One region of the Anaerostipes faecis genome, then DNA from elsewhere that is predicted to be linked to it. Evidence: a T-box and tRNA genes for the amino acid it is inferred to sense, from the RefSeq annotation. Region 1 holds a T-box; the other holds one or more tRNA genes.
What was found. The T-box of region 1 lies ahead of pheS (phenylalanine--tRNA ligase subunit alpha). A T-box ahead of a tRNA ligase gene usually reads a tRNA of that ligase, here a tRNA-Phe.
Positions count from the first base shown of each region.

Region 2: it encodes a tRNA-Phe, which carries the amino acid that the T-box ahead of pheS (phenylalanine--tRNA ligase subunit alpha) is inferred to sense. The anticodon was not compared.

Region 1 covers NZ_CAJSYK010000008.1:40,544-46,054, forward strand. Annotated here, with positions in the region: gene pheT (phenylalanine--tRNA ligase subunit beta) at 1-2,359, opposite strand, end outside; gene pheS (phenylalanine--tRNA ligase subunit alpha) at 2,602-3,621, opposite strand; T-box leader at 3,864-4,037, opposite strand; gene QGT46_RS07190 (hypothetical protein) at 4,103-5,511, opposite strand, start outside.
Region 2 covers NZ_CAJSYK010000035.1:16,696-22,206, reverse strand. Annotated here, with positions in the region: gene QGT46_RS15735 (MATE family efflux transporter) at 1-821, opposite strand, end outside; gene QGT46_RS15730 (MarR family winged helix-turn-helix transcriptional regulator) at 955-1,380, opposite strand; gene QGT46_RS15725 (NAD(P)-dependent malic enzyme) at 1,447-2,601, opposite strand; gene QGT46_RS15720 (GNAT family N-acetyltransferase) at 2,650-3,135, opposite strand; tRNA gene QGT46_RS15715 (tRNA-Gly) at 3,253-3,323, opposite strand; tRNA gene QGT46_RS15710 (tRNA-Phe) at 3,356-3,428, opposite strand; gene QGT46_RS15705 (HD domain-containing protein) at 3,502-3,993, opposite strand; gene QGT46_RS15700 (Crp/Fnr family transcriptional regulator) at 3,980-4,651, opposite strand; gene QGT46_RS15695 (ATP-binding protein) at 4,746-5,354, shown strand; gene QGT46_RS15690 (HAD domain-containing protein) at 5,351-5,511, opposite strand, start outside.

The sequences.
Region 1 (5,511 bases):
TGACCTCCGCTTCCTCCAGTGTTCTGTCCTGGGCACGGAAGGTCAGCGAATATGCCACAGATTTATATCCCTTGTCAATCTGGTCGCCCTCATAGACGTCAAACAGTTCAAAGCCTTCCAGAAGCTTTCCGCCTTTCTCCCTGAAAATCTTCTCAATCTGTCCTACAAAGATTTCTTTTCTCACAACCATGCTGAGATCCCTCTTCATAGCCGGGAACTTGGCCACGCCTGTATATTTGCGGTCAAAGGTTGCCTGCTCACAGATCACCGGCATATCGATGACTGCCACATAGACTTCCCCCTTCATATCATAATTTTCAACAGCCTGAGGATGCATCTGTCCGATATATGCGGCTTTTTCTCCGCCAATCAGCACATCAGCCTGGCGTCCCGGATGCATGAATGAATGGTCTTTGACCGGAACATATTCAGCCTGTCCGCCAAGTCCCAGGTCTCCGAACAAATCCTCCAGTGCCCCTTTCAGTGTAAAGAAGTCACAGTCGCCGTACATTCCCAGAGTGAGCTGCATCCGTTCCTCCGGAAGCTCAGTGAGCGGCAGCTCCTTCGGCAGATAGATATTTCCGAACTCATACAGGCGCACATTTTGATTTCTGTGGCTGTAATTGTTAGCCAAAGATGTCATCATGCCGTTTAACGAAACAGTACGCATGATGCTGAAATCCTCTCCCAGCGGATTGGAAATCTTAATGGCTTTCCTCTCCCCGGCGTCCTCCGGCAGCAGGAGCAGGTCAAAAACCTTCGGGCTTTCAAAGGAATAACACATGCCGCCGCTGAATCCGTTTTTCTCAACAGAGTCGCGGGCAATATCCTCCACACGGATTTTAAACGGCTTTTTACCCGCGGTGGCCTCTCCTCTCGGAAGAGTGACCGGAATGTTATCATATCCGTAGAATCTTGCCACTTCCTCTGCCAGATCCGCCATGCAGTTTAAATCCTGGCGGAAAGACGGGATCAGCAGTTTGTTGGAATCCACATCATATTTTACGTCAATCCGTCTGAAGTACTCGATCATATCTTCCATGGAGATCTTTGTGCCGAGAAGGGCATTGATCTTGTCCGTCTCTAGCGGAAGAGACACCGGCTGTTTTGGGTTTGGATATACGTCCACGGCTCCCCCAACCACTTCTCCTGCTCCCAGTTCTTCGATCAGCTGGCATGCACGGTCCATGGCAGCCATGGCATTTTCCGGGTCAAGCCCTTTTTCAAACTTGCTGGAAGCGTCCGTCCTAAGCCCGATTCTCTTGGAGGAAAGACGGATATTGGTGCCATTGAAGCAGGCAGCCTCAAATAATAATGTCTTAATATCATCCGTTACCATGGAGTTCTCGCCTCCCATGATACCGGCAATTCCGACTTCCTTTTCCCCGTCGCAGATCATGAGCACATCGCTGTCCAGATTTCTCTCCTCGCCGTCCAAGGTGGTGAACTTGTCACCGTCCTTGGCCCTGCGCACAATAATCTCATTTCCCGCTATGGTATCTAAGTCGTAGGCATGCATAGGCTGTCCATACTCTTCCATCACATAGTTCGTGATATCCACCAGGTTGTTGATCGGACGAATGCCCATGGCCGCAAGCCTTCTCTGCATCCATTCCGGAGACGGGGCAAGCTTGATATTCTTTACTACTCTGGCTGTATATCTTGGACAAAGATCTGTATCGTTTACGGTCACTTTGATAAAATCATTGACGTCCTCATCGTTGCCTGTCTCTTTTACTACCGGCGGATGGAACTCTTTGTGAAATGTAGCTGCCACCTCTCTTGCCATGCCGATCATACTGAAGCAGTCCACACGGTTTGAGGTGATCTCAAATTCCACTACCTGGTCACGAAGTCCCATGGCCTCCACAGCGTCATCTCCCGGTTTTACATCCTTCTTAAATATATAAATGCCGTCTTCCGGTGCCTCCGGATACATATCTTTGGTTGTTCCCAGTTCTTCCACTGAACACATCATACCGAAAGATGCCACGCCCCTTAATTTTCCTTTTTTGATCTTGATGCCGTTTTCCGGGTTCGGGCTTCCGTCATGGCCTCCGGCCACTCTTCCTCCCACTAAAACCACTGGGACCAGATCACCCTCTGATACATTGCTGGCACCTGTGACGATCTGGATGGTCTCTGTTCCCACATCCACCTGGCAGACGATCAGCTTGTCTGCATCCGGATGCTTTTCAATGGAAAGAATTTTTCCTACCACGATCTTTTCCAGGTTTTTATCTAATTCCTCATAACATTCCACATTTGATCCGGAAAGTGTCATCTTGTCCACATACTCCTGAATCGTACAGTCAAGATCCGGCACATATGCCTTGATCCATGAAATTGGTGTATTCATTCTCTATTCTCCTTCAATCATTATAAGTTATTTACCACTATTTCCGTCACGCTTTTGAAATGCGCTCCTCCAATAGTGGTAAATAACTTTCGAAAAGCAGCACATTTTTTTGACAGAGGCCCTCCTCCAGCAGACATTACGTCCATTTTCTACATGATTGGAGTGAAGCATTCTAAGAGCCGAACGGAAATCATGTGGAAAATGTCATACTATATTCACTGAAATCTTCCCAAACTTCCGCTTTAAAACTGGCTTAAGAACCTCTTGTCATTTTCATAAAGCAGGCGCATATCATCGATCTCATATTTCAGGAGCGCCACACGTTCCAGACCGATTCCAAAGGCAAAACCTGAGTAGATCTCCGGGTCGATCCCGCATGCCCTGAGCACATTCGGATGCACCATACCACAGCCTAAGATCTCGATCCAGCCGCTTCCCTTGCACATACGGCAGCCCTTTCCTCCACATTTAAAGCAGGTGATGTCCACCTCCGCGCTTGGCTCTGTGAATGGGAAATGATGAGGGCGGAATTTGACTTTTGTCTCCGGTCCAAAAAATTCAGTGGCAAACTGTTCAAGTGTCCCTTTCAGATCCGCAAAGGTGATTCCTTTGTCCACGACCAGTCCTTCTACCTGATGGAAGGACGGAGAGTGGGTAGCATCCACTTCGTCAGAGCGGAATACCCTTCCAGGCGCGATCATACGGATCGGCATTTTCCCTGTCTCCATCACACGGGCCTGTACCGGTGATGTCTGTGTCCGTAATAAAATATCTTTTGATATAAAGAAGGTATCCTGTTCATCCTTCGCCGGATGATTCTCCGGGATATTCAGCATCTCAAAGTTATACTTATCGTATTCCACCTCCGGACCTTCCACAACCTCATAGCCCATTCCGATAAATACCCTCTCCAGGTCTTCCAGGGCGATCTGGTTCGGATGGCGGTGGCCCTTTTCATGCACCTTTCCCGGAAGCGTCACGTCAATGACTTCCTTTTTGAGCTTTTCTTCCATGATCTTTTTCTTAAGCACAGACATTTCCTGCTCCAGTGCCTGTTCGATGACCGCACGTGTGTCGTTGACCATTTGTCCTACGATAGGACGTTCCTCTTTGGCAACATCCTTCATGCCCTTTAATACCTGGGTCAATTCTCCCTTTTTGCCTAGGACCGCTACTCTGATATCATTCAGAGCGTCCATGGCATCTGCTGTGTTGATCTTCTCCAAGGCTTCTTTTTTAATCGCCTCAAGTTTCTCCTTCATAATCACTTCTCCTTGTTTTATAATCTGATCTAATAGAAGAACAAAGTGGGCAAGCCCACTTCAACGCCCCAACCCCTCACTCTTTGAGGGGCTTGACAACTTTGCGTGCCAGATGCAATTTGCCGCAGGCAAATAATTTCCTTACGCATCTGTGCACAACCCGCGGAGCGTCTTTATTTCATAGGGAAGGTCGTAGAACTTTCCTATGAAATAAAAAAAATCCCATCCCTTATATAAAATATATAAGGGACGGGAATCATCTCGCGGTACCACCCTAATTCCAGGAAAAAACGACCTGGCTCTTAGTCTCCTGCGTAACGTGCAGATAACGTTATCCCCTACTGCTCTTTCAGGGATACGACTCCGGTGTGAAATTCGGGAAAGACTTCCTTACTGTGCACCTTCTCTGTCTTTATCATTCCTTATTTTATCACACAAAAGCGGAATGTCAAGACGGAAAACCGACTCTTTATCTCTCCCATCAGCCCTGCAGCGCACTGTGGAAAACCGCCTCATACAAAATCTGATAATCCTTCATGGTAAATGCAGATACATGAAAATCAGGTGAGGACAGCTCCTGTATCTTCTCCTGGATGACTTCTAAGACAGCATAATCAATATCCATGTGATCCATGACATTTTTATAAAAATCAAAATCATGTTTCTTCTGAAATAAGATACAATTTGCATGAAATAGGAATTCAAAGATCAGGCTGTTATTTAACTTGATATCAAGCTTCTTTGCAATTGCTCTCAGAGCACGGAAAAACAGTTCATTCGTTGTAAACGTATTGATTCCGGGGGTAAGCTTGGACGCAAACAAGAGATGTTTATCCGCGGATCTTAAAGTATAACTCTTTAGCTGGTTGTCTTTTAATATCTTCATCTCATCATTCTGGCTTATTAACAGGTTTGGGATGATGGAAATAATGCTGGCATTTTTCTTCACAGACAGCTTTAAAATCTCTTTCACCAGAATAAAGGAATGAAACTGGACATTATAAGACAATACCTTAGTCTTAGGAAAAAAGTAATTGGTAATGGTTTGTTTCATATCCGCGTCTGATAAGATCAGGACCCCCTGTCCCCGATTAATACTGACCGCAAATTCATATAAGTTCTCAAGGTTCGTTCGTGTCTCATTTCTTTTTCCGGATAAAACAGCAGGAAAGGTATGTATGATTCTCCGGTCAAAGAATAAATTGAAGATATTTGCGTAATTGCTTGCCAACAAATGATATTTTGAGGTAATAATCACAGGAATATGGATATCACTCATGATGAAGTGGGCATATGCCAGTATAGATTGAATCATTTTTTCTTGGGTTTTTGACAGTTTGCAGTGATTTGTCTGTGCTAATTGAAGTAGATTGTTGAACAGTGATTTCATCTGCGGTGTTTGAATATCCATAGAAGGGGTTTCCTTCACAATATCCAGACTTTTATCTTTCCGGAATACAGATAGAATCATATGTTCCACTTTTTCTTTTAAAAATGGGTCCTGGCAGAATACACTTTTATTGAATGCCTTTGTGATGCCTGAAATAAGCCTATCGCCGGAATAACTGTTCTCAGATACAACGCCAGTCACCCTGGAACAGATCAGCAGCTGCTTTGTAAAATAATCTGAAACTATATTTTTTGTTTCAGCCAAAGGCTCATTGGAGTTAAGAAACAATTTATCAAAATCAATTTCTCCGTTTGGTCTGATCTGTATCTTGTCAGGGATCTCTGCCTTTAGTTCAGGAATGGATTTTATAAAATCATCCCTTTCATTATCAAGCAGGACCGATGCATCTAACATAAGTTCATTGTTTTTGCCTGCAGTACTTGATGTATAGAGAATCCTTGAAATTGTATATAAAATCTCATTTTCTAATTGATGCAGGT
Region 2 (5,511 bases), on a different contig from region 1:
CCCATGGCCGCCACCGGAATATCACCGTAGGATGCCAGAAAATTATTCAAAATAATATTTGCAGTGCTCATCAGGATATTATTGATTGATGCGGGAATCCCGATGGCAAATACACCGGACAGGATTTTTTCTTTTGCCGTAAAGTGCTTCGGTGAGATTGAAAGCCCTGTCTTCATCTTCGCAAAAAAGAACAGATAAAACACCACGGTACAAATATTTCCGATGATGGTTGCGATGGCCGCTCCCGCGACTCCCATGTTCATGCCGAGTATCATCACCGGGTCCAGCACGATATTAACGATAGTACCGATCATCATTCCGATCATTGAAACCTTCGCAGCTCCCTCTCCTCTGACCACATTGTTAAAGGCCATGGAGATTACGACAAATACAGCTCCCAGACCGATATAGGTCAAATAGCTCCGTGCATATTCTTCTGTGTTGGGGCTGCATCCGATAAGTTTCAGAATGACCGGCATCCCTCCCAGAAAGACGATCATCATAATGACACCGGCTATAATACTTCCGTAAAAACAAAAACTGCTGATCTTCTTTACCTTTTCCATCTCTCCCTCTCCAAGCATCCTGGAGATATAGGAACATCCCCCGATGCCAAAAATGTTTCCTACCGCCATGAGCAGCATAAACACCGGCGTCGTCAGAGACACTGCCGCAACCTGGTTCGGGTCTCCGGTCTGTCCCACAAAAAAGGTATCGGCCATATTATAAAAAATAGTTACCAACATACTCAGCACTGTGGGCAGGGCCAGCGTGGCCACTGCCTTTGGCACCGGATATGATTCAAATACTTTATTATCCATTTGTTTCTTCCTCCTTTTATCGTAAATGCAGCCAGCTACATGATAGAATATAATAGAGTTTCGTTTATGAAACTCTCCTCCTGGAATAAAAATGAAAGCGCCGCAGGGCACTTTCATCTGCTGTTTTATATCTTCATTCCAGGCTTTCGAGTACTTTGCCGAGCAATTCACAGAGTCTTTGTGACTCTTCATCAGACAATGCTTTTCTGATGCGCATTTCTTCTTCTCTTAAATGGGCTTCCATCTCACTTTTTAAATCCAGCCCTTTCTGTGTAAGAATAACATTGCGGCATCTCTTATTCTCTTCATCCACAACACAGTACAAAAATCCTTTCGTCTCCAGACGCCTTAAAATACCGATGACCGTGGAATGTTTCACTCTCATGAATTCTCCGATATCTTTCTGGGTTATCTTCCGGTTCTGATGTTCCGCCAGATATAAAAGCAGTTCCATCTGGGAATAAGTCACATTCAGACAGCGCAGTTTCTGATTCATATGCTGAGTAAACTTATCGTGGATATGCTTAAATCTGGCTCCGATTTCCCTATCCTGGTTCATAATCCGCCTCCATATGTAGTGCACTACATATTTTACAAGACTTCGTCAAAAATTACAACCATTAATTTATTTTCTGCTTTCTGCCTTTACCGCATCCGCAACCGCACTGCATACCCGCTTATCGAACACCCCGGGAATAATATAATCCTCGCTGAGCTCCTCTTCTGTTATAATTCCCGCGATAGCCCGGGCCGCCGCCATCTTCATTTCTTCTGTAATCTGAGAAGCTCTGGCATCCAAAGCCCCGCGGAAGATTCCAGGGAACACCAGCACGTTATTGATCTGATTCGGAAAATCGGAACGGCCGGTAGCTACCACCTTTGCCCCGCCTTTTTTCGCCTCATCCGGCATGATCTCAGGCACCGGATTCGCCATGGCAAATACTACCGGGTCCTTTGCCATGGACGCGACCATTTCTGATGTGACAATATTCGGTGCAGAAACGCCGATAAACACATCTTTTCCCTTCATGATCTCACGAAGTTCTCCTGTCTGCCTGTCCTTATTTGTTTTTTCCGCCATTTCTTTCTGTGCATCGTTCATCCACTCTTCCCCCGGACACAGGGCACCTTTCTGGTCTACAAGCACCGCGTCTTTTACTCCGAACTGAAGCAGAAGCTTACAGATAGAAATCCCGGCAGACCCCGCTCCGTTGATAACTACCTTTGCATCTTCCAGCTTCTTTCCCACAAATTTCAGCGCATTGATCATCCCTGCTGCCACGACGATGGCTGTTCCGTGCTGATCGTCATGGAATACCGGTATATCCAGTTCCTCTTTCAGCCGGCGTTCTATTTCAAAACATCTCGGCGCAGAGATATCTTCCAGATTGATCCCTCCGAATGTAGGCGCCAGATATTTTACTGTCTTTATGATCTCTTCCGTATCTTTCGTATCCAGACAGACCGGAAATGCGTCTATATCGGCAAACTCTTTAAATAAAATAGCTTTTCCTTCCATAACCGGCATAGCCGCCTCCGGTCCGATATCACCAAGACCGAGCACAGCAGTTCCATCAGAAACTACAGCTACCAAATTTCCTTTTGCAGTGTAACGGTACACATCCTCTTTGCAGTCCCTGATTTTTCGGCAAGGTTCTGCCACTCCGGGGGTATAAGCCGTACTCAGATCTTCTCTCGTCTCAACCGTCACTTTTGACCTTACTGCCACTTTTCCTCTGTTTTCTTCGTGCATCTTCAGCGCCAATTCATTGTAATCCATGACCTTCTCCTTTATGAATCTCTTTCATCTATAGTTTTCTTTATTATATTACAGTGTGATGTAAAATAAAATAATGTCTTCGTATCTGCCGTCTGACAAACGGTAGCCTCCGGGCACTGTCCCGAGCCGCTGAAATCCAAGTCTGTCATAAAGTCTCAGCGCACCCTGATTGGACGCTACCACCGCATTAAACTGCAGGACTTTGTATCCCAGCTCTCTGGCTCTTTCCATACAGTCCAAAACCAGCTGCTCTCCGATATGCCGGCCTCTTGCATCCTTGCTGACTGCATAGGACGCATTGGATAAATGTCCGCATCTGCCCACATTATTTGGATGCAGTATATAAAGGCCAAGAATCTTTCCGTCTGATTCAGCCACCCCAGTGTAAGACTGCCCTGCAAAAAAATCTTCTGCTTCCTTTAAAGAAAAAAAATCTTCCTGTGGAAACGCATTGGCCTCTTCTACCACCTGATTCCATATCGCTGTCATCTCTTCTAAATCTTCTTTTTTAAACTGTCTCACCGTAAGTTCCATGAACGATCCTCTCCTTTTCCTCGCTCTTTTGATCCCGCATCTTTTACAGGCCCGGTATAATCTGCCGCGGAAGAAAGAAAAAAGCCATCTTAGAGATATCTCTAAAACGGCTTGCTAAGCGGGTGATGGGAATCGAACCCACGTGATCAGCTTGGAAGGCTGGAGTTCTACCATTGAACTACACCCGCATATATGACAGAGTCTTTTCAATTCTCTGTAATGCCCAGAGCCGGAATCGAACCAGCGACACGAGGATTTTCAGTCCTCTGCTCTACCGACTGAGCTATCTGGGCATGTCTCATTCCTGCGACTTCTATACTTTACCATATCAAAAAGCCCAAATCAAGAACTTTTTTAGATTTTTTGTCATCTTTCAAAAAATAGATTTTCCAGATAATGAATCCCCGTTTTGGTAACAAATATTTTTTTCTTCACATTATGCGCGGCTTTCATTCCGCTCTTATCCTCCTCCAGATTCACAAGGAAGTCGGCTTCCACAAGGATCTGATAATCTATGCCGTCAATCCGGCTGTAAGTATGATGATGCCCGATCAGATAACAGATTCTGTCCATGGTTTCATTTTTCAGACCGAACTCACCCAGAAGCTTTCTGGCTTCGTCCGGTCCTTCTATCTCCTGGTATTTTCCTGAACTGCTATTGTATTTCTCCTCACTTTTTTTAATTCCAATATCATGAGTCACCGCAGCAATCTCCAAGATCTCCTGCAGTTCCGGTTCCAGTTCCTCCTGCTCCCCGATAGCTTTTGCATAGGCATACACTTTCATAAAGTGCTGGACTCTTTTGGAATCTCCCTGATAATACTCTATCATCTTTGTCATTACGTCACTGATCTTCATTCTGTCTCTCTCCAATCGCAATTATATTTTTCTCAACAGACAAAACACCTTCCGTCTGGAGTTTCCTCAGTTCCACCATCATTCCGCTCCTGTCCACACACAGATAATCGGCCATATCTTTTTTAGAAAAAGGAAGCTTGATCCGAGACGTTTTCTGCTTATCCTGTTCCTGATTTATATATGCAAGAATCTTCTCCCTTGTAGTCCTCTTTTCAAGACATTCCAGCTTTTGATTCAAACGGACATTCTTTTCAGCCAGAAGAACAACCATATTTTCAATCAGCCGCTGGTGGAAAGCACAGCTGGCATTGCAGGTCGTCAGTACCTTATGGTAGTTTAAGAACAACACCGTACAATCTCTGACACATTCAACCGATACAGGCAGCTCTGCATCCGGAAGACAGCCATAGGTCTCCCCGAACACTTCGCCCGGCCCGATATGGGCAAGAATCGCTCTTCTTCCCTCAAAATCATCTCTGACGATCCGGACTTCCCCGTCCACTACGATCCCCACTTCTTCCATCCTGTCTCCATTCAGACAGATGGTATCCCTGGAAGCATACGTTTCTTTTCTGGCCGACAGGCAGCCCAGCATCCCTTCTAAATCCTTCTCTTTAATTCTGCGGAACAGGGGACAGCGGTATAAAACTTGCTCCATTTTTTCACATCTCCTATAAATGTGTTGATTTATCAACAGACAACTTGTGCTCATTATAGTATGATGGGATTACAAACTCAAGGAGGAAATAAGAATGATACGACAAATAATAAAAATAGATGAGGAAAAGTGCAATGGATGCGGTCTCTGCGCTTCTGCCTGTCATGAAGGAGCCATTCAGATGATCGACGGAAAAGCAAAACTGATTCGGGATGATTACTGCGACGGCCTCGGCAACTGCCTTCCAATGTGTCCGACCGGTGCGATCTCCTTTGAAGACAGGGAAGCGTCGGACTATGACAAAGAGGCAGTCCTTAAAAACCAAAGAAAAAATAACAAGAGTGCGTTGCGCCAATGGCCGGTTCAGATCCAGCTGGTGCCTGTGAACGCCCCGTACTTTGACAACGCCCACCTTTTGGTTGCCGCCGACTGTACGGCATTCGCACACGGAAACTTCCACGAACAGTTTATGAAAGAGAAAGTCACCTTAGTTGGATGTCCAAAACTGGACCCTGTGAACTACTCGGAAAAGCTGACAGAAATCATTCGTCAAAACAATTTAAAGAGCGTCACCGTAACCCGGATGGAAGTCCCCTGCTGCGGAGGGCTGGAATATGCCGTGCGCACTGCCCTGGAACAGAGTAAAAAATCCATTCCGCTCAATATCATTACCATTTCTACAGAAGGGATTATCCTGGATTAGGAACTCTGATTTAAAATATACACTGCCTTTTGGGCCAGTTCTCTTGTAAGCCCGCCTTCCATAAAGCTTGTGCGGACCCAGTGCTCTCCCAGGCTGTTCTCTTCCCAATCATAATCCGTATCATCAAGGATCACGAAAGACCGGATGCGTTTCCCGC